DNA from 3 places in the Bradyrhizobium sp. RDM12 genome. Region 2 is predicted to be linked to each of the others. Evidence: predicted binding sites of a transcription regulator. Region 2 holds the regulator's gene; each other region holds the start of a gene.
What was found. The regulator PhoB, encoded in region 2, activates phosphate uptake and scavenging genes when phosphate is short. The targets are predictions, from matches to a motif close to TGTCATNNANCTGTCAT.
Positions count from the first base shown of each region.

Region 1: a site for PhoB is predicted at 3,689-3,705, ahead of ACTGJ9_RS19130 (UDP-2,3-diacylglucosamine diphosphatase). Genes of this name have one in related genera too.
Region 3: a site for PhoB is predicted at 4,777-4,793, ahead of ACTGJ9_RS06625 (DUF2794 domain-containing protein). Genes of this name have one in related genera too.

Region 1 covers NZ_CM133064.1:3,965,386-3,972,652, reverse strand. Annotated here, with positions in the region: partial or broken gene ACTGJ9_RS19145 (hypothetical protein) at 1-514, shown strand, start outside; gene ACTGJ9_RS19140 (threonine/serine dehydratase) at 763-1,746, opposite strand; partial or broken gene ACTGJ9_RS19135 (glycosyltransferase family 4 protein) at 1,811-2,853, opposite strand; gene ACTGJ9_RS19130 (UDP-2,3-diacylglucosamine diphosphatase) at 2,853-3,665, opposite strand; gene thiD (bifunctional hydroxymethylpyrimidine kinase/phosphomethylpyrimidine kinase) at 3,868-4,668, opposite strand; gene ACTGJ9_RS19120 (PAS domain S-box protein) at 4,948-5,721, shown strand; gene ACTGJ9_RS19115 (ATP-binding protein) at 5,679-6,851, shown strand; gene ACTGJ9_RS19110 (Lrp/AsnC ligand binding domain-containing protein) at 7,041-7,267, shown strand, end outside.
Region 2 covers NZ_CM133064.1:746,251-753,517, forward strand. Annotated here, with positions in the region: gene argF (ornithine carbamoyltransferase) at 1-166, opposite strand, end outside; gene ACTGJ9_RS03595 (acetylornithine transaminase) at 166-1,368, opposite strand; gene ACTGJ9_RS03600 (GcrA family cell cycle regulator) at 1,822-2,331, shown strand; gene phoB (phosphate regulon transcriptional regulator PhoB) at 2,429-3,136, opposite strand; gene phoU (phosphate signaling complex protein PhoU) at 3,158-3,874, opposite strand; gene pstB (phosphate ABC transporter ATP-binding protein PstB) at 3,886-4,707, opposite strand; gene pstA (phosphate ABC transporter permease PstA) at 4,704-5,549, opposite strand; gene pstC (phosphate ABC transporter permease subunit PstC) at 5,551-6,540, opposite strand; gene pstS (phosphate ABC transporter substrate-binding protein PstS) at 6,717-7,267, opposite strand, start outside.
Region 3 covers NZ_CM133064.1:1,390,878-1,398,144, forward strand. Annotated here, with positions in the region: gene ccmA (heme ABC exporter ATP-binding protein CcmA) at 1-344, opposite strand, end outside; gene acnA (aconitate hydratase AcnA) at 588-3,308, shown strand; gene ACTGJ9_RS06620 (DUF1223 domain-containing protein) at 3,525-4,304, shown strand; gene ACTGJ9_RS06625 (DUF2794 domain-containing protein) at 4,858-5,229, shown strand; gene ACTGJ9_RS06630 (N-acetyltransferase family protein) at 5,289-5,819, opposite strand; gene ACTGJ9_RS06635 (Bax inhibitor-1/YccA family protein) at 6,040-6,831, opposite strand; gene ACTGJ9_RS06640 (ABC transporter permease) at 7,113-7,267, opposite strand, start outside.

The DNA of each region.
Region 1 (7,267 bases), 3.2 Mb from region 2:
AGACGACGCCGTGCTGGCGCGGATCGCGATGGAAATGGCCGCGCCCGATCCGGAGTTCGACGAGATCGTCGAGCCCATGGAGATGGAAGCGGCCATTCCCGAGCCGATGCCCGAGCCGATGCCGGAGCCGATGGCTGCGGAGATCGCGGAGCCGGTCGCCATGGCGGCGCCAATCGCACCGCAAGTTGAGGAGACCCTTGTCGAGGAGCGGGTTGTTGAGGAGCCGATCATCGAAGCGCCGATCGCCATGGAATCGCTCGCGCGTCTGACCGATGCCATCGCCGAAGCCGCCGCCGAAGTGATGGAGCAGCCAGCCCCGCCATGGCGGCCGTGGCGAATTTCGGCGCAGCACCGACCGCGTCACTTCCGGTGCCGTCGTCCCCCTGCCCGAGCTCTCGCTCGGCGCCACGGTCCTCGCCAGCGGCATCGTGCAAAGCCCCGCCCCGCGGCCAACGACGCGCTGGCGCCGATCCGCCGCATGACCCAGGCCGAGAAGATCGCGTTCTTCTCGTAACGCTGCGCACTCTCGCCATCGTCATCGCGAGCGCAGCGAAGCAATCCAGACTGCCGCCGCGGGAAAGATTCTGGATTGCTTCGCTGCGCTAGGAAGAAACGTCGAGCTAACCCATTGATTCCATTTGCGTCGCCAAACAACGTTTCATTCAGCGCGCGTCGGCTCCTCAAGCCGGTCCCAACTCGCAATGACGGAGTGTGAGGCAAACGCCCCACGCCCTTACGCGTGATTTGTCAGAAGCCCAAAACTCAGGCCACCAGCTCGGCGAACAGATCCGCATCGACGTTGCCGCCGGAGAGCACGATGACCACGTTCTTGCCGGCAACGTCGAGACGCCCCGCAAGCAGTGCGGCGAGGCCCACCGCGCCGCCGGGTTCGACCACGAGCTTCAGCTCGCGATAGGCGAAGGCGACGGCCGCGCCGACTTCCTTGTCCGACGCGGTCACGCCGCGCGCCAGAAGCTTGCTGTTGATCGCAAAGGTCATCTCGCCGGGGATCAGCGCCATCAGCGCGTCGCAGATGGTGCGGCCAGCCGGCGCGTGCGGCTCGCGATGACCTGCGGTCAGCGACAGGCCGTGATCGTCAAACGCCTCGGGCTCGGCCACCACGATCTGGGCTTGCGGATAGCGCGCCTTCACGGCCGTCGCGACGCCCGCGATCAGGCCGCCGCCGGAGGCCGGCGCCACCACGATGTCGGGTGAGAGGCCGAGCGTGGCCATGTCCTCCGCGATCTCGCGGCCGGCGGTGCCCTGTCCCGCGATCACGAAGGGATCGTCATAGGGCCTGACCAGCGTCGCGCCGCGCTTCTCGGCGATGCCGCGCGAGATCGCCTCGCGATCGTCGCGGTCGCGATCGTACAGCACGACCTCGGCGCCATAGGATTTGGTACGCTCGCGCTTCGACAGCGGCGCGTCTGTCGGCATCACGATGGTCGCCTGCATGTCCAGGATCTTGGCCGCCGCCGCCACGCCCTGGGCGTGGTTGCCGGAGGAGAACGCGACGACGCCGCCGGCGCGCTTGTCCTGCGGGATCGAGAACACCTTGTTGAAGGCGCCGCGGAATTTGAAGGAGCCGGTGCGCTGGAGCATCTCCGGCTTCAGGAAGACCTTCGCGCCAACGCGCTCGTTGAGCACGGGAAACGACAACAGCGGGGTGCGGACGGCGAAAGGGGCGAGCACGCGCGCTGCGGCATCGATATCGGCAGGGCCGATCGGAAGGGGCTGTTCGGACATGGGGGTGATGTTATCGCGGCAGACGCGGCGCGGGCAAGACACCTCCGCGAGAGGATCTTCGCGATCAGGCGGCAAACCGGTCCGGGTCCGCTCCGTTCCGGCCGGGCAGCACGGCACCGACCGCCAAAATGCTGTCCACAAACGCCCTTGCCGAGGCTTCCCAGGTGTAATTGGCGGCGAATTGGACGCAGGCTGGCCTGGAGATGTCGAGCGCCGCGAAACAGGCGTTGCGCAGGTCATTGTCCAGCGCGCCGACCGGCGCATCGCCGATTATGTCGCGCGGCCCCTTCACGGGGAAGGCCGCAACCGGCAGGCCGCTCGCGAGCGCCTCGAGCAGGACCAGGCCGAACGTGTCGGTCCTGCTCGGAAACACGAAGACATCGGCCGCCGCATAGATGTCGGCCAGCTCCTCGCCGTGTTTTTCGCCCAAGAAAATCGCCTCGGGATAGGCCTGTTCCAGCGCGTTGCGCGCCGGGCCATCGCCGACGATCACCTTGGTGCCGGGCAGATCGAGATCGAGGAACGCCTCGAGATTCTTCTCCACCGCGACACGGCCGACCGAGAGGAACACCGGTGCCGGTAGGCACAGGTCGATGGCGCGGGGTAGAACAGATGGGTGTCGACGCCGCGCGGCCACAGCACGACGTTGTCGAAACCGCGCTCGCTAAGCTCGCGAGCCAGCGCAGGCGTCGCCGCCATCACGGCGCGGCTGGCGCCGTGGAAACGCCGCAACGCCCGCCAGATCAGGGATTCCGGAACCGGCACCCGGGCGCGGACATATTCGGGAAAGCGGGTGTGAAAGCTGGTCGTGAACGGCAGCTTGCGCTGCCGGCAATAGCGGCGGACCATCAGGCCGATCGGCCCTTCCGTCGCGATGTGGATGCTGTCGGGCCGCGCTTCCTCAATCAGTCTGGCGATGCGCGCGGGGCGCGGCATCGCGAGCCGCACGTCGCGATAGCTCGGCATCGCAAAGGTGCGGAACGATTGCGGCGTCAGGAATGTAATCTCGGTACCGAGCGTCTTGGTGGCGTCAGCGAGCTTGGTCAGCGTCCGAACCACACCGTTGACTTGCGGGTGCCAGGCGTCGGTCGCGACCAGGATGCGCATCAAGCCGCCCTTGCCGCCACCTGCGGTACGGCTGCAGGCTTTTGCGCGTGGTCCGCCCAGGTGATGATCTCGAAACGGCCGTCATCGTGTTCGACCAGCGCAGTGCAGCTCTCGACCCAATCGCCGCAATTCATGTAGCGGATGCCGTTCTCGTCGCGGATCACGGCGTAGTGGATGTGGCCGCAGATCACGCCGTCGGCGTCATGGCGCCGTGCTTCGGCGGAGAGCGCCTGCTCGAACGCGCCGATATAGTTGACCGCGTTCTTGACCTTCTGCTTGGCCCATTGCGACAGCGACCAGTAGGGCACCTTGAACATGCGGCGGAAGAAGTTGACGAAGCGATTCATCTGGATCGCGAAGTCATAGGCCTTGTCGCCGAGATGGGCGAGCCATCGCGCATTCTGCACCACGAGGTCGAAGATGTCGCCGTGGATGACGAGATAGCGCTTGCCGTCCGCGCCGGTGTGAACGGTGTTCTCGACGACGTCGATGCCGCCGAAATGCGTGCCGTAATAGTTGCGCAGGAACTCGTCGTGATTGCCGGGCACATAGATGACCTTGGCGCCCTTACGCGCCTTGCGCAGCAGCTTCTGCACCAGGTCGTTATGCGATTGCGGCCAGTGCCAACTCGATTTCAGCGCCCAGCCGTCGACGATGTCGCCGACGAGATAGATGGTGTCGGCATCGTGGTAGCGCAGGAAGTCCAGCAGAAGGTCGGCTTGCGAGCCGCGGGCTCCGAGATGGACATCGGAAATGAACAAGGTGCGAAAGCGCCTTTCAGGGCTCTCGTCACTCACATCATAGCTTCCCATGCGACAGCCTGTAACAATGTCCCGTGACAGGTGGATGACCGATCGAACCTTTGAGGCACCCTCAGGTACGAATCAAACCTCGCCTCGCCCTCCCCGCGAATATCAGTCGCATGCGACAATCAGGCGACATGGGTTGTCCGCAAAAGTCCGGAATTCCATGGCCTGCCGGTTAACGCCGGGCGGGCGGGCCGCACGAAGCGCGTCAGTAAAACTTGTGGAAATGATGGATCGGCCCGTGGCCGTGACCGACGCTGAAGCGGTCGGCAGCTTCAATCGCAGCGCTGATCCAGCTCTTGGCGTTGCGCACGGCCGTCTCAAGATCCTCGCCTTTGGCGAGACCTGCCGCGATCGCCGCTGACAGCGAGCAGCCGGTGCCATGGGTGTTCTTGGTGGCGACGCGCGGCGCGGCAAGTGCGATCATAGTTTCGGCCTCGACGAGATAGTCGGTACTCTCGACGCCCTCGCCATGCCCGCCCTTGATCAGCACCGCGCGGCAGCCGAGCCCGAGTATACGACGCCCCTGGCTCACGATCTCGGCCTCGCTTCGCGCAATCGGCTCGTCCAGCAGCGCGGCCGCCTCCGGCAGATTTGGCGTGATGACAGACGCCAGCCGCATCAGCTTCGTGCGCAGGGCCTCGACGGCGTCTGCAGCCAGCAGGCGATCGCCCGACGTTGCGACCATCACGGGATCGAGCACGACATGGCGAGGTTTCCAGCGCGCCACCGCAGCGGCGATCGCATCGATACTCTCGGCCTGCGCCACCATGCCGACCTTCACCGCGCCGACCTCGAGATCGGAGAACACCGCATCGATCTGTGCGGTGACGAACGCGGCGGGCACCGTGTGAATGCCGCTGACGCTTTTGGTGTTCTGCGCCGTCAGCGCCGTGATGGCGGACGCGCCGTAGACGCCGAGCGCTGCAAAAGTCTTGAGGTCGGCCTGGATGCCCGCGCCGCCGCTCGAATCGGACCCTGCGATGGTGAGCGCCACGGGCGTGGTCATCGCAGGAAAACGCTTGCTTGATAGGGACACAGCCATGGCTTGTCCTAGCGCGCGCGCGGAGCCCCAGCAAGCCGGACCGGCTGCGATTCGCGGCACCGGCGAATCAGCCAACCGTGATCCGGCGAGGCGCTGTCGACCCGTATTCGTGCACAGGCTGCAAAATTCAGCCCGATATCGCCTTGGCCCTTGGCGGCGACGCGCAGGAGTGAGACGTTAGTTGGTGGAACCGACCAAGGTCGCGGGCCCGCCCCTGGCCCGCAAGTCTATCGGAGTGGAATCATGTGGGCCTACTTCGAACGCATCCTCGACTCCTCGATGTTCTCACCGCACGGCATCTGCCTGCTGTGGCAGCCTGAGCTGATGTGGCTCCACGTCACCTCCGATGCCATCATAGCCGCCGCCTATTTCTCAATCCCGTTCGCTCTCACCATTCTCGTCACCAAGCGGCACGACCTCCAATTCGGCCGGGTCTATTGGGCGTTCGCCATCTTCATCATTGCCTGCGGCCTGACCCATCTGCTGTCGATCTACACGCTCTGGGTCCCGATCTACGGCATCGAGGGCCTGGTCAAGGCGGTCACGGCTGTGGCCTCCATCGTCACCGCCGGTGCACTTTGGCCGCTCTTGCCGAAAATCCTGTCCATCCCTTCCCCGTTCGAGCTGCAGAAGGTTCGGGCTGCGCTCGAGGAGGAAGAGATCAAGAGCCGCGACGCGACGCTGCTGCTGCGGCAGGTCGGGGACGCCCAGCGCGCGATGCGCGAAAGCATGACGCGTCTCACCGCGGTCGTCGAGACCGCCGTCGACGGTGTCATCCTGTTCGACGCGCAAGCCCGCATTCTCCTGTTCAATCCCGCCTGCGAACGGCTGTTCGGCTATCACGCCGCCGAGGTCATGAATCGCGACATCGGCATGCTGATGTCCCACCAGGAGAGGCGCCTCTCCACCGGTCACGCGCGGCGCTTGGCGACCGGGAAGCCGTCGGCCTGCGCAAGGACGGATCGAGCTTTCCGATGGATCTGTCGGTCGGCCAGGCTTGGGAGGACGGCGAACTGATCTACGTCGGCATCATCCGCGATTTGACCGCGCGCAAGCTGACCGAACTACAGCTCCAGCAGGCCCAGAAGATGGAGACGGTCGGCCAGCTTTCCGGCGGCATCGCGCACGACTTCAACAATCTCCTGACTGTGATCATTGGCAACGCCGAGCATCTCGCCGAGCAGCTCAAGACGCAGCCCGATTTGCGGCAATTTGCCGACGACATCTGCGAGTCCGGCGAACGCGGCGCGGAGCTGACGCAGCGGCTGCTCGCGTTCAGTCGCCGCCAATTGCTCCAGCCGCGGACGGTCGATTGCCGCGAGCTGCTCGGGTCCATGCTCAAGCTGCTCAAGCGCACCTTGCGCGAAAACATCGAGATCAAGACGGCGTTCGGTCCTGGCGCCGTCCAGGCCTTTGCGGACCGCGCCCAGCTCGAATCCGCCGTGCTGAACCTTGCGCTCAACGCGCAGGACGCGATGCCGTCAGGCGGACATCTGACGCTGAGCACGGAGCTGGCCGCAATCGATGAGGACTATCGCGCCCTGCACCCGGAAGTGGCGTCCGGCGCCTACGCGCTGATTTCCGTGACTGATGACGGCGAAGGCATGACGCCCGAGGTCATCGAGCGCGCCTTCGAACCATTCTTCACCACCAAGGAGGTCGGCAAAGGCTCGGGCCTCGGGCTGAGCATGGTCTATGGGTTCGCAAAGCAATCCGACGGCCACGTGTCGATCTATAGCGAACAGGGCCTTGGGACGACGGTCCGGATCTACCTGCCGCGTCCGGGCGGCGGAGAAGCGCCGACGGATGTGCTGGACAGCGAGGACGCCGCACCGCGCGGCCACGAAACCATCCTGATTGCAGAGGACGATCCGTTCGTGCGCTCCTCGGTGATCCAGCGGGTGGAGGCGCTCGGCTATCGTGTCGTCGCCGCCGTCAACGGCCAGGAGGCATTGCAACGGCTGCGCACCGATCCCGACATCGACATGCTGTTCACCGACATCGTCATGCCCGCCGGAATGAGCGGCTGGGAGCTCGCCGACCAGGCCCGGCGGATCCGGCCGGCCTGCCGGTGCTGTTCACCTCCGGCTATGCGCTGGAGACCCTGGTCGAGCAGGGCCGCGCGCCGCCGCAGGCCGTCGTGCTGACCAAGCCCTATCGCAGGGCCGAACTCGCCCAGCGGCTCAGGGACGCCTTTGCCGCCGCAGCGGTGATCTCGTAGGGTAAAGCCGGTGTTTGTGCGCGGGCGGCCTATCCCCGCGGGCCGCAAGTCCGCTTGCTAAATCCGGCCGGTTTTGGCCTATTAGCTGGAAGAATACGCCTTCGGAGTGAGTGCAATGGTTCCCTTTTTCGTCCAGATCAAATGCAAGCTCGGCCAGTCCTATACGGTCGCCAATGCGCTTGCCGAAGCCGAGATCGCCTCCGAGATCTACTCCACGGCCGGCCATTACGATTTGCTGGTGAAGTTCTATGTCGATAACGACACCGACATCGGCCACTTCATCAACGAGAAGGTGCAGGTGCTGCCCGGCATCCAGGACACGCTCACCATCATCACCTTCAA
Region 2 (7,267 bases):
TCGACGGACGCTCGAAGATCATCGCCAGCGTCTTGCCTTCGAGCGGCTTGACCGGCTGATGCGCCTTCTGCTTCGCCTTCATGGCGGAGGAGGCGGCGAGCATGCTCTTGAGCTCCGACAGCGGCAGCTCGTTGATGTCGAGGAAGTGCTTTGGCGTCTTGCTCATCAGCTTGCCGCCCGCTTGTTGCCGGACAGCGCAGTGCAGGCGCGTTCGAGCCGTCCGACGCTGTCCTCGATCTCGGCTTCGGCGACGATCAAGGGCGGCAGGAAGCGCACGACATTGTCGCCGGCGCCGACAGTGAGCAGTTTTTCATTGCGCAGCGCTGCGACCAGATCGCCGGAGGGCACCACGGCCTTGATGCCGATCAGGAGCCCCTCGCCGCGGACTTCGCTGACGACATCGGGGTGACGGTCGATCACCGAGGCGAGCTTTTGCTTGAGCAGCAGCGACATCTTCTGCACGTGGTCGAAGAAGCCGGGCTTGAGCATGACGTCGAGCACGGCGTTCGCGGCCGAGATCGCCAGCGGATTGCCGCCGAAGGTCGAGCCGTGCGAGCCGGGCCCCATGCCGGAGGCCGCATCCGCGGTCGCCAGCACCGCGCCGATCGGAAAGCCGCCGCCGAGCGCCTTGGCCAGCGACATCACGTCGGGCGTGACGCCGGTGCGGCGATGAGCGAAGAGATCGCCGGTGCGGCCCATGCCGGTCTGCACCTCGTCGAAGGCGAGCAGCAGGCCCTTCTCGTCGCAGAGCTGGCGCAACGCTCTCAGGAAAGAAGGCGCCGCCGAACGCACACCGCCCTCGCCCTGGATCGGCTCGATCAGGATGCCGGCGGTCTGCGGACCGATCGCTTTCTTCACCGCCTCGATGTCGCCATGCGGGACCTGGTCGAAGCCGTCCATCGGCGGACCGAAACCTTCGAGATATTTTGCCGAGCCGGTCGCAGCCAGCGTCGCCAGCGTGCGGCCGTGGAAGGCGCCCTCGAAGGTGATGATGCGGTAGCGCTCCGGATGTCCATTGGAGAAGTGATGATGGCGGACCAGCTTGATCAGACCCTCCAGCGCTTCGGCGCCGGAATTGCAGAAGAACACGAAGTCCGCAAAACTCTCGTTGCAGAGACGCGCGGCGAGCTTCTCGCCGTCCGGGCTCTGAAACAGGTTCGACATGTGCCAGAGCTTTGTGGCCTGCTCCTGCAGCGCCTTGACCAGCGCGGGATGGGCATGGCCGAGCGCATTCACCGCCACGCCCGAGGTGAAGTCGAGATAGCGATCGCCATTGGTTGCGATCAACCAGACGCCTTCACCGCGCTCAAAACCGATGTCGGTCCTGGCGAAAACGGGGAGCAAGTGCGGCGCTGCGCTGTTAGCCATGATGGTCTCTTTGGATGTTTCGGACGGCCTGAACGTGCGTTGCGCAGCGCATCATTGGTCCGGAAAACGAAACGTGCCGCCTTTTAAGGGCGGCACGCGTCACTATCTTATGCTTGGCACCATTGGTGTCAATGCCGACCGGAAAGCCCCACGAAATCCTGATTCCGTAGTCTTGCGGTGCCGAATTTGCGGGATTTTGGCCACGGAACATGTGGAAGCGAGTCGGCGGACTCTTGCGCGTGAGTCACGCCATATTGTAGCGTCTGGCTTGTCAGATACGACATCTCGTGCAGCGGTTCTGATCCCAAAAGTCCTCATGTACCGGCGTAAACGTTCGGGCGTCTCATTGCGCCCGGCGAGCCTTAAGGGATTCTGGCGGCACGGGTTTTTCGAGGCTTAGGCATTCGTTGTGCGGTCCCAGTATGGCGGGCGCGCGGCGAAGGAAAGGGTGCAATGACGGTTTTGACCTGGTCCGACGATCGCGTCGAACAGCTGAAAAAGCTCTGGGAGGCCGGACTTTCGGCCAGCCAGATCGCCGCTGAGCTTGGGAATGTCACCCGCAACGCCGTGATCGGCAAGGTTCACCGGCTCGGCCTGTCGGGCCGCGCCAAGAGCCCGTCTTCGGCAGCTCCGCGGCCGCGCAAGGCGCGTCCAGCGCAGCACATGATGCGGGCGAGCAGGCCGATCGCGCGCGGCAATACCGCGCTGGCGCAGGCCTTCGAGGTCGAAGTCGAGGCTGAACCGGTCACCTACGACAACGTGGTACCGATGAGCCAGCGGCTGTCGCTGCTCGAATTGAACGAGGCGACCTGCCACTGGCCGGTCGGCGATCCCTCGAGCGCGGACTTCTTCTTCTGCGGCGGCAAGGCGCTCTCCGGCCTGCCCTATTGCGCCCAGCACTCGCGGGTCGCGTATCAGCCGGCAGCGGATCGCCGGCGGGCGCCGGCGAAGCCGCCGCGGTAAGTATTGTCTCAGTCAAATTTAGGAGCCGTCGCAATGACGGCTCAACAAACTCCGTTGTCGCCGGGACGACAGTTACAATTGTTGACGCAGCTGTGGCTTACGCCTGCTCGGCCTTCGCGAACCGGTCGTCGAGCGCATAGCCCGCGCCGCGCACGGTACGGATCGGGTCCTGCTCGCGACCGAGATTGAGCAACTTGCGCAGGCGGCCGATATGCACGTCGACGGTACGCTCATCGATGTAGATGTCGCGACCCCAGACGCTGTCGAGCAGCTGCTCGCGCGAGAATACGCGGCCGGGATGCTCCAGGAAGAACTCCAGCAGGCGATACTCGGTCGGACCGAGGTCGATCGGCCGGCCCGAGCGCGCCACGCGGCGCTTGTCGCGGTCGAGCTCGATGTCGCCGAATGCCAGCACGGTGGCGAGCCGCTCCGGACTTGCGCGCCGGAGCAGACCTTTGACGCGCGCCAGGAGCTCAGGCACCGAGAACGGCTTGACGATGTAATCGTCGGCGCCGGTCGCAAGGCCCCGGACCCGCTCGCTCTCCTCGCCACGCGCGGTGAGCATGATGATCGGCAGCTGCTTGGTGTCGGACCGCGCGCGCAACCGCCGGCACAGCTCGATGCCTGATAGCCCCGGCAGCATCCAGTCGAGCACGATCAGATCGGGGATGTGCTCCTTGAGACGGGTGTCGGCGTCGTCGCCGCGCATCACCGTCTCGACGTCATAGCCGTCGCCTTCGAGGTTGTAGCGGAGCAGCTCGGTCAGAGCTTCCTCGTCCTCAACCACCATAATGCGTGCGCCCATCGCTCGTCGCTCCTTGCGTAATCAGGCGTTCGGGACCGTGGTGGCGAAAGTCGTCATATCGCCCTTCGGCCGCTTGTCGGTGATCGCCTGGCCCTCGATCATGTAGAACACGGTCTCGGCGATGTTGGTGGCGTGGTCGCCGATCCGCTCGATGTTCTTCGCGCAGAACATCAGATGGATGCAGAACGAGATGTTGCGCGGATCCTCCATCATGTAGGTGAGGAGCTCGCGGAACAACGAGGTGCAGATGGCGTCGACTTCCTCGTCGCCCTTCCACACGGCCATCGCCGCCGGCAGATCGTGCGCGGCATAGGCGTCCAGCACCGACTTGACCTGCTGCTGCACGAGATCGGTCATGTGCTCGAGGCCGCGGAACAGCTTGAGCGGATGGAAATCCGTCTCCAGCGCGGCCACGCGCTTGCCCATGTTCTTGGCGAGGTCGCCGATACGCTCGAGATCGGTTGCAACGCGCATGGCGCCGACGATCTCGCGCAGATCGACCGCCATCGGCTGGCGGCGCGCGATCGTGAGCACGGCGCGCTCCTCGATCTTCCTCTGCAGCGTGTCGAGCTCGGCATCGATGGTGACGACGCGCTGGCCGAGCGCGACGTCGCGTCGGATCAGCGCGTCGACAGAATCGACGATCATGCGCTCGGCGATGCCGCCCATCTCGGCGACCAGGCGCGTGAGCTCCTGGAGGTCGGTGTCGAAGGCCTTTGCGGTATGTTCGGAACCCATGTGCCGTCTCCTCAGCCGAACCGGCCGGTGATGTAATCCTGCGTGCGCCGGTCGGTCGGCGACGTGAAGATCTTGCTGGTGTCGTCGAACTCGATCAGCTCGCCGAGATACATGAAGGCGGTCTTGTCGGAAACGCGGGCCGCTTGCTGCATGTTGTGGGTCACGATCGCGATCGTATAGCTTTCGGACAGCTCCTGGATCAGCTCCTCGACCTTGGCGGTCGAGATCGGGTCGAGTGCCGAGCAGGGCTCGTCGAACAGGATCACCTCGGGCCGTACCGCAACCGTGCGGGCGATGCAGAGGCGCTGCTGCTGGCCGCCGGAGAGCGACAGGCCGGAGGCGTTGAGCTTGTCCTTGACCTCGTTCCACAGCGCGCCGCCGCGCAGCGCCTTCTCGACGCGGTCGTCCATCTCGGATTTCGAGATCTTCTCATAGAGACGGATGCCGAAGGCGATGTTCTCATAGATCGTCATCGGGAACGGCGTCGGCTTCTGGAACACCATGCCGACGCGGGCGCGCAGCAGATTGAGGTCGAGCCTGGGGTCGAGGATGTTGGTCTGGTCGAGCATCAGCTGACCGGTGACGCGCTGGCCCGGATAGAGGTCGTACATCCTGTTGAAGATACGCAGCAGGGTCGACTTGCCGCAGCCGGACGGGCCGATGAAGGCCGTGACGCGGTTGGTGCCGAGCGCCAGATTGATGTTCTTCAGCGCGTGATGCTCGCCATAATAGAAGTTGAGGTTGCGCACCGTCACCTTGGCCGGTGCTTCGGGCAGCATCGGCGCCTGGGGCAGGCCGCCGGCCGCGCTCATCGATACGGAAAGATCGGTCATTTCGCGGTCCTCTCGGCGCCAAGAATGCGCGCGCCAATATTCAGGGCAAGAACGGTCAGGGTAATGAGCAGTGCGCCGCTCCAGGCGAGCTGCTTCCAATAGGCGTAGGGGCTCTGGACGAAATTGTTGATGGTGACTGGCAGGTTCGCCATCGTCTTGTTCAAGCCGAGGCTGAAGAACTGGTTCGACAGCGCGGTGAACAGCAGCGGCGCGGTTTCGCCGGCAACGCGGGCGGTGGCGAGCAGCACGCCGGTGATGAGACCCGAGCGGGCAGCACGATAGGCGATCCGCTTGATCACCAGCGAGCGCGGCAGGCCAAGCGCAGAGGCCGCCTCGCGCAGCGCGTTCGGCACCAGGAGCAGCATGTCCTCGGTCGTGCGAAGCACCACCGGGATCACGATGACGGCGAGCGCGAGCGAGCCTGCGATCGCCGAGAAGCCGCGCATCGGCACCACTACGGCGCCGTAGATGAACAGGCCGATGATGATCGAGGGCGCCGAGAGCAGGATGTCATTGATGAAGCGGATCACGGAGGTCAGCTTGTCGTTGCGGCCGTACTCGGCGAGATAGGTGCCGGCAAACAGGCCGAGCGGCGCGCCGATGCCGACGCCGATCACGGTCATGATCAGGGAGCCGACGATGGCGTTGCGCAGCCCGCCTTCGTTCGAGCCCGGAGGCGGCGTGTCCGAGACGAACAGATCGAGGTTGAGGCCGGCCACACCGTTATAGAGCAGCGTGATCAGGATCAGCGCGAGCCAGGTGACGCCGAAGGCGGCAGCGGCAATGCAGAGGCCGCGGATCACCATGTCCTTGCGGCGGCGGCGTGAATAGATCGGGTTCATGTTAGTTCCCCGCCTTCTTTTCCAGCCGCATCAGCATCAGCCGCGCCGCTGCGAGCACGAAGAACGTCAGCACGAACAGCAGCAAGCCGAGCAGGATCAGGCCGGATTGGTGCAGGCCGTCGCTTTCGGCGAATTCGGATGCGATCGCCGCCGAGATCGTGGTGCCCGGTGCGAAGATCGATGACGAGATGCGGAACGAGTTGCCGATGATGAAGGTCACCGCCATGGTCTCGCCGAGCGCGCGTCCGAGCGCCAGCATGACGCCGCCGATGACGCCGACGCGGGTATAGGGAATCACCACGCTGCGCACGACTTCCCAGGTGGTGCAGCCGACGCCGTAAGCAGCCTCCTTCAGCACCGGGGGCACCGTCTTGAACACGTCGACCGAGATCGAGGTGATGAAGGGCAGCACCATGATAGCGAGGATCAGCGCGGCGTTGAACAGGCTGAGATAGGACGGGGGGCCCGCGAAGATCGCCCCCAGCACGGGGACGCCGTCAAAGATCCTGATCATGAAGGGCTGAAACGTGTTGGCCAGGAACGGACCCAACACGAAGAAGCCCCACATGCCGTAGATGATCGAGGGGATGCCGGCGAGCAATTCGATGGCCATGCCGATCGGGCGGCGCAGCCATTGCGGGCAAAGCTCGGTCAAGAAGATCGCGATGCCGAGACCGACCGGAATGGCGATCAGCATCGCGATGAACGAGGTGACGAGCGTGCCATACATCGGTCCGAGCGCGCCGAGCACAGGCGGATCGGCCGACGGCGCCCAACGCTGGGTCCACAGGAACGCGAAGCCGTATTCCTTCATCGCCGGGAAGGCGCCGACGATGAGCGACAGGATGATGCCGCCGAGAATGAGAAGCACCGAGATCGCGCTGAGCCGCGTGATCCAGTAGAAGGTGACGTCGCCGAGCTTGAACGCGCTCAAGGCCTTGGCGCGATCATATGGTCCGGCGTCGTCGATTACATCGCTCTGAACGGCCATTTCTGCCACGCCGATCCCCTGTACCAAGAATATACGCTTTTTGTTGGTCTCGAACCCCGGATGCGGCGCTCGCTGCGAAGCGTTGCGACGCTGATCCGGGGCCTCGTTCTTGTGGGTCCCGGCTCAGCGCAGCAGCGTTCCACGCTGCCGCGCGTCCGGGACACGAGAGAGAGAGCTTAGCTCTTGATCTCGGCAGCCCAGGTCTTCTCGATCAGCTGGACGACGCTGTCGGGCATCGGGATGTAGTCGAGCTCTTCAGCCGCCTTGCCGCCGTTCTTGAACGCCCAGCGGAAGAACTTGATGGCTTCCTGTGAGGCCGCCTTATCGGTGGCGTCCTTGTGCATGAGGATGAAGGTCGCAGCCGTGATCGGCCAGGACTTGTCGCCGGGCTGGTCTGTCAGGATGACGTAGTAGCCGGGAGCCTTGGCCCAGTCGGCGTTGGAGGCGGCCGCCTGGAAGGCTTCGACGGTCGGCTGCACCGGCTTGCCAGCCTTGTTGACGAGGCCGGTGTAGGTCAGCTTGTTCTGCTTGGCATAGGCGTACTCGACATAGCCGATCGAGTTCTTGGTCTGGCTGATGTTGCCCGACACGCCTTCATTGCCCTTGGCGCCGACGCCAACCGGCCACTCGACGGCGGTGCCTTCACCGACCTTGCTCTTCCACTCGGCGCTGGCCTTGGAGAGATAGTTGGTGAAGTTGAAGGTGGTGCCCGAACCGTCGGAGCGGC
Region 3 (7,267 bases), 640 kb from region 2:
CCTACGGCGGCGAGGCTTTCAGCTGCGTCAAAACGCTCCCCGCCCAGAAAATCGGCCCAGAATGACAGATTTTCCGCCACGCTTAGCGCCGGTTTGAGGGCATCGCGATGGCCGAGATAGTGGCATTGCTCGGGCAGCGTCATTTCGGCGTCGCCCCCGTCCAGCACGATCCTGCCGCCAGCCGGAATGAGCAGGCCGGCAATCAGCCGCAATAGCGAGGTCTTGCCCGATCCGTTGCGCCCCGTCACCGCCACGGCCTCGCCGGAGACCGCTTCGAAGTCGAGCCCGGAAAACACCTCGCGGCCGCCCCGCACGCAGGTGAGCCCCTGTCCAGAGAGCCGCATCTCGCCTCGTTTCAACCCGCTCAAAACCGGGCCTCAGGAAATCTTGGGGTAGCGCATCAGAATTTTTGGCTCGCGAATTGCTGCGGTACGATTGAGGCTGTGGCGGCGCGGTTAGAAAGCTTCTATAAGCCCGGAACTACTTGATGCAGCAACTCAACCTGCCCCTGCAAGCGACGCAGCCTGCTACGCTGACGGTGTTAAGATACCCCTTGCCGGGTATAACTAACAATTGGGATTTCCTACATGACCTCGCTCGACAGCTTCAAATGCAAAAAGACCCTCAAGGTCGGCGCCAAGACCTACGTCTATTACAGCCTGCCTACGGCCGAGAAGAATGGTCTGAAGGGGATTTCGAAACTTCCCTATTCGATGAAGGTCCTGCTCGAGAACCTCCTCCGCAATGAGGACGGCCGCTCGGTCAAGAAAGAGGACATCGTCGCGGTCTCGAAGTGGCTGCGCAAGAAATCCCTGGAGCACGAGATCGCGTTCCGCCCGGCGCGCGTGCTGATGCAGGACTTCACCGGCGTGCCGGCGGTGGTCGATCTCGCCGCGATGCGCAACGCGATGCAGAAGCTCGGCGGCGAGCCTGAAAAGATCAACCCGCTGGTGCCGGTCGATCTCGTCATCGACCACTCCGTGATCGTGAACTTCTTTGGTGACAACAAGGCTTTCGGCAAGAACGTCGCCGAGGAATACAAGCAGAACCAGGAGCGCTACGAGTTCCTGAAGTGGGGCCAGAAGGCGTTCTCGAACTTCTCCGTCGTGCCGCCCGGCACCGGCATCTGCCATCAGGTCAATCTCGAATATCTCTCCCAGACCGTGTGGACCAAGAAGGAGAAGATGACGGTCGGCAAGAAGACCGGCACCTTCGAGGTCGCCTATCCCGACTCGCTGGTCGGCACTGACTCGCACACCACGATGGTGAACGGTCTCGCCGTGCTCGGCTGGGGCGTCGGCGGCATCGAGGCGGAAGCGTGCATGCTCGGTCAGCCGCTGTCGATGCTGCTGCCCAACGTCGTCGGCTTCAAGCTGAAGGGCGCGATGAAGGAAGGCGTCACCGCGACCGACCTCGTGCTGACCGTCACGCAGATGCTGCGCAAGCTCGGCGTGGTCGGCAAGTTCGTCGAGTTCTTCGGCCCCGGCCTCGACAATCTCTCCGTCGCCGACAAGGCGACCATCGCCAACATGGCGCCGGAATATGGCGCGACCTGCGGCTTCTTCCCGGTCGACGCTGCCGCGATCGATTACCTCAAGACCTCCGGCCGCGCCGCACCGCGCGTCGCGCTGGTGCAGGCCTATGCGAAGGCCCAAGGGCTGTTCCGCACCGCCAAATCGGCCGATCCGGTGTTCACGGAAACGCTGACGCTCGACCTCGCCGATGTCGTGCCGTCGATGGCCGGTCCGAAGCGTCCCGAAGGCCGCATCGCGCTGCCGTCGGTCGCCGAAGGCTTTTCGCTCGCGCTCGGTACCGAATACAAGAAGACCGACGAACCCAAGAAGCGCTTTGCCGTCGAAGGCAAGAACTTCGACATCGGCCACGGCGACGTCGTCATCGCCGCCATCACCTCCTGCACCAACACCTCGAACCCGAGCGTCTTGATCGGCGCGGGTCTGCTCGCGCGTAACGCAGCCGCGAAGGGCCTCAAGGCAAAGCCGTGGGTAAAGACCTCGCTCGCGCCGGGCAGCCAGGTGGTCGCGGGCTATCTCGCCGATTCCGGTCTGCAGGCTGATCTCGACAAGGTCGGCTTCAACCTGGTCGGCTTCGGCTGCACCACCTGCATCGGCAATTCCGGCCCGCTGCCGGAGGAGATCTCGAAATCGATCAACGACAACGGCATCGTCGCCGCCGCCGTGCTCTCCGGTAACCGCAACTTCGAAGGCCGCGTCTCGCCGGACGTGCAGGCGAACTATCTCGCCTCGCCGCCGCTGGTCGTCGCCCACGCGCTCGCCGGCAGCGTCACCAAGAACCTCGCCGTCGAGCCGCTCGGCGAAGGCAAGGACGGCAAGCCGGTGTATCTCAAGGACATCTGGCCGACGACGAAGGAGATCAACGCCTTCATGAAGAAGTTCGTGACCGCGTCGATCTTCAAGAAGAAGTATGCCGACGTGTTCAAGGGCGACACCAACTGGCGCAAGATCAAGACGGTCGAGAGCGAGACCTATCGCTGGAACATGTCTTCCACCTATGTGCAGAACCCGCCCTATTTCGACGGCATGAAAAAGGAGCCGGAGCCGGTCACCGATATCGTCGAGGCGCGCATCCTCGCCATGTTCGGCGACAAGATCACCACCGACCACATCTCGCCGGCCGGTTCGATCAAGCTCACCTCTCCCGCTGGCAAGTATCTCAGCGAGCACCAGGTGCGTCCCGCCGACTTCAATCAGTACGGCACGCGTCGCGGCAACCATGAAGTGATGATGCGCGGCACCTTCGCCAATATCCGCATCAAGAACTTCATGCTGAAGGGCGCGGATGGAAACATCCCCGAGGGCGGTCTCACCAAGCACTGGCCCGACGGCGAGCAGATGTCGATCTACGACGCGGCGATGAAGTACCAGCAGGAGCAAGTGCCGCTGGTGGTGTTCGCCGGCGCCGAATACGGCAACGGCTCCTCGCGCGACTGGGCTGCGAAGGGTACGCGTCTGCTCGGCGTGCGCGCCGTGATCTGCCAGAGCTTCGAGCGCATCCATCGCTCCAACTTGGTCGGCATGGGCGTGCTGCCGCTGACCTTCGAGGACGGCACCTCCTGGTCGTCGCTCGGCCTGAAGGGCGACGAGAAGGTGACGCTGCGTGGGCTTGTCGGCGACCTCAAGCCGCGCCAGAAGCTGACCGCGGAGATCGTGTCCGGTGACGGTTCGTTGCGGCGCGTTTCGCTGCTGTGCCGCATCGATACGCTGGACGAGCTCGATTATTACCGGAACGGCGGCATTCTGCACTATGTGCTGCGCAAGCTCGCGGTCTAAGCGCGAATTTGTGAACGGTGGCTCACCGCGACGTGAGTAGAAGGTTAAACGAAGGCGGCCTATCACAGGGTCGCCTTCATGCGTTACGGATGCTTCGGATGGATTCGCCCCACCGTACACTTCGCATCGGACGGTTGAATGTGCCGCGCCCGTAAGACTACGGTGACCATCAGGCGATAGAATATCCCTCCACGAACACGAGATGTGACGTTCGACATGACTGGAATGATGGCTTCTCATTTGGTTTCGCGATGGTCCGGCGCACTCTGGTCGGGAGCACTCGGCATCTGCGCAATCTTCGCCGTCATCCGTCCCGCCCAGGCCGATCCCCGCGCCGTGGTCGAGCTCTTCACCTCCCAGGGCTGCTCATCCTGTCCGCCCGCCGACAAGATCATCGGCGACCTCGCCAAGGATCCCTCGATCATCGCGCTGAGCATGCCGATCGATTATTGGGATTATCTCGGCTGGAAGGACACGCTGGCAGATTCACGTTTCTCGGCGCGGCAGCGCGCCTATTCGCGCATGCGCGGTGACCGCGAGGTCTACACGCCGCAGGTCGTGGTCAATGGCGCTGTGCATGTCATCGGCAGCGATCGCGCCGGCATCGAGAGCGCGATCGGCAAGACCGACAAGGGCACGGGCGTGATGAGCGTGCCGGTGACGATGTCGCTGGCAGGCAAGCAGATCAACGTGTCGGTGGCCGCGGGCAACGAGCCGGCGGTCTCGCACGGCGAGGTCTGGATCTGCTCGATCGCGAAGGCGGTGCCGATCGAAATCAGCCGCGGTGAAAATCGCGGCCAGCAGATCACATATCACAACGTCGTGCGCAATCTGCTCAAGGTCGGCGACTGGAACGGACATCCGGAAACCTGGACCGTGCCGCTCGAGAACCTCACCTCGCGCGAGGGCGTCGACGGTGCGGTGGTCTATGTCCAGGACGGCAGCCGCGAGAAGCCGGGCGCGATGCTGGGTGCGGCGTACACGTCGCTGCACTGACGCAAGCTTCGCATTCTCTCTGACACGAACTCACTCTCAACCCTCATGGTGAGGAGCGCGCCTTTGCGCGTCTCGAACCAGGCAGGCCTCCCGCTGCTACGGCTCGGCCGCGCGGGCGTTCGGAGGGATGTTCGCTGCGGCAACTCCCCGACATAAACAAAAAAGGACCAACTTGCGTTGGCCCTCCTTGTCGCGCGTACAGACCCGATCCTGTCCGGCCCCGGGGGGCTGGGGGCTGAGGAATCCGGAACCGAAAGGACCGGGTCAACGCACATAAGCCTTTTCGCAACGCAGGGCGGCGGGCGGTTGGCGGAAAAGCGGCGATCCTGTGATTCCTGCTAACGATCCCGTGACGGTTTGCCGCTGAGAAGTTCCACCGTTGCGTGTGTCATGATTGCAACCAGTCGGCGAGACGAGCCCAAGGTCCTTCAAGAAGCCCCAAGAGCCTCTTGCGGCGGGGAACAGTTGGCGCAATCATGCAACCGTCATGATCCGCGGCTCCGGGGACGGCTTTCGCGGAGGCGGTTCATGCTGATGCGACAGGAGGCGCTGCATGAGTTTAATGCCGGAGGATGCGGATCCGAGCGAGCAGCGCGCAGTGGCGCGCCCCGCCGCTGCGAATGCCCAATTGAGCCGGGTGACGTTCAACCGGCTCGAGTTGAACCGCATCCTCAACCTCTACGGCCGCATGGTCGCCGACGGCGAGTGGCGCGACTATGCCATCGACTTCCTGAAGGACCGCGCGGTGTTCTCGGTCTATCGCCGTGCCTCCGAAGTGCCGATCTACCGCATCGAGAAAGATCCGCGGCTGGCCCGCAAACAAGGCATGTACAGCGTGATCTCGGCGACCGGCCTGATCCTGCGCCGCGGCCACGAGCTCGACCGCGTGCTGCTGGTGATCGACCGCAAGCTGGCGGTGGTGTAGCGGCCTCAATCGCCGAGCATGGTGGGCACGCTACGCTTTGCCCGCCCTGCGAGACCGGATTATTTCTCCGGCACCGTGCGCGCGCCCTCGCCGAGATCGCGCTGCATCATCACCGTATCCAGCCAGCGGCCGAATTTCAGGCCGACATTCGGATGCGTGCCGATCATCTTGAAGCCGCCTCTGGTGTGCACGCCAATCGAGCCGGCATTGGCGGAATCGCCGATGACCGCGATCATCTGGCGGAAGCCGCGCGCCTCGCATTCGATGATCAGCCGCTCCAATAGCAGCGCGCCGATGCCGCGGCGGTGGAAGGCGGGATCGAGATAGATCGAGTTCTCGACCGTGAAGCGATAGGCCGGGCGGGGCCGGTAGGCGCCGGCATAGGCGTAACCGGCAACACGGCCGTCGAGGACGGCGACGAAATAGGGATAGCCGCCGTCGACCAGCGTGCGATAGCGCCGCGTCATCTCGGCAAGGTCTGGCGGCTCCAGCTCGAACGTCGCGGTGCCCTCGCGGACAGCCTGCTGATAGATGGCGGTGATGGCGGGGAGGTCGGCCTCGAGGGTGGGCCTGATTTCGGGTGTGGACATGGGCGAAGATTAGAGCGTTCGCGCTGCGGCTGGAAGAGGCAACGGTGCTTCCACGCCCCGTCGTTGTGAGCGCAGCAATCCAGAAATGCATCCGCGGAGGGACTCTGAATTACTTCGTCGCAAGGGCTTCTCGCAATGACGGAGCGCGAGGAAACACCGGGCCGTAAACAAAAACCCCGGCCTCACGGCCGGGGTTCGTGTCCATTCGCTCGGGTGGCGCTCAGTCGCGCTGGCCGAGGAGCTGCAGCAGCAGCGTGAACAGGTTAATGAAGTTCAGGTACAGCGACAGCGCACCGGAGATCGCCGCACGCTCGGCGATGTCACCGCCGGCCGAAGCGTAGCCGTAAATGTAGTCGTTCTTCAGCCGCTGCGTATCCCAGGCGGTGAGGCCCGCGAACACCAGCACGCCGACCACCGACACGATGAACTGCAGCGCCGTGCTGGCCAGGAACAGATTCACCAGGCTCGCGATGATGATGCCGATCAGGCCCATGAACAGGAACGAGCCCATGCCGCTCATGTCACGCTTGGTGGTGTAGCCGTAGAGGCTCAGCGCGCCGAATGTCGCCGCGGTGATGAAGAACACCCGCACGATCGACGTGTGCGTGTACACCAGAAAGATCGAGGACAGCGAGATGCCCATCAGCGCCGAGAACACCCAGAACAGGATCTGGGCGGTCGAGGGAGCGAGACGGTTGATGCCGGCCGAGATCACGAACACCATCGCGAGCGGCGCGAGCATGAACAGCCACTTCAGCGGGCTGACGAACATCGCGTAGCCGAACGGCGTCAGGAACAGCTTGCCGACACGGACGGCTTCCGGAGTTGGAACGTCAGTCACGGCAGCCATGTAGACACCGAGCGCGGCGAGGCCGGTGATGGCAAGGCCGATGCTCATGTAATTGTAGATGCGCAGCATGTAGGCGCGCAGGCCGGCATCGACCGTCGCGGCGTCAACACGCCCGGCGGCCCTGCCGAAAGGAGAAGCGTAATTGCGGTCTAGGTCCGACATGGTCGAATTCCCGTTGGTTGGCCCGGTCCGGCATGAGGGTCGCCATGCCGCCGGTTCGTCAAACTCTATCTCGGATACCGATGTCTGCCGACATTAAATTTGGCTAACAATCGGGGCTCCGAACCCATTCGATATGTGGGAAACTAACACATTCGCTGCAACCGTCCACGCGCGGCCGAATGTCGCCCTCCGCGCTCACTCCTGACGCGAGCCTGACAAGGGCGTGGTTAATCGCTCGAATCGCACGATTCCGGTCCGGCGCAGCCTCCCGCTACCTTTTGTCACAAATTGCGCAACACCGTGGCAGGCTTTTTGTTCAACGCCAGCAGCGTGCCGGCAAGCCCCAGCCCGACCGTGACGACCAGGGCGGCCGCCACCACGCCGGCCGCGCTGCCGGCCTGCCAGACGAAGCTCAGCGTCATCAGCCGGGTCACGA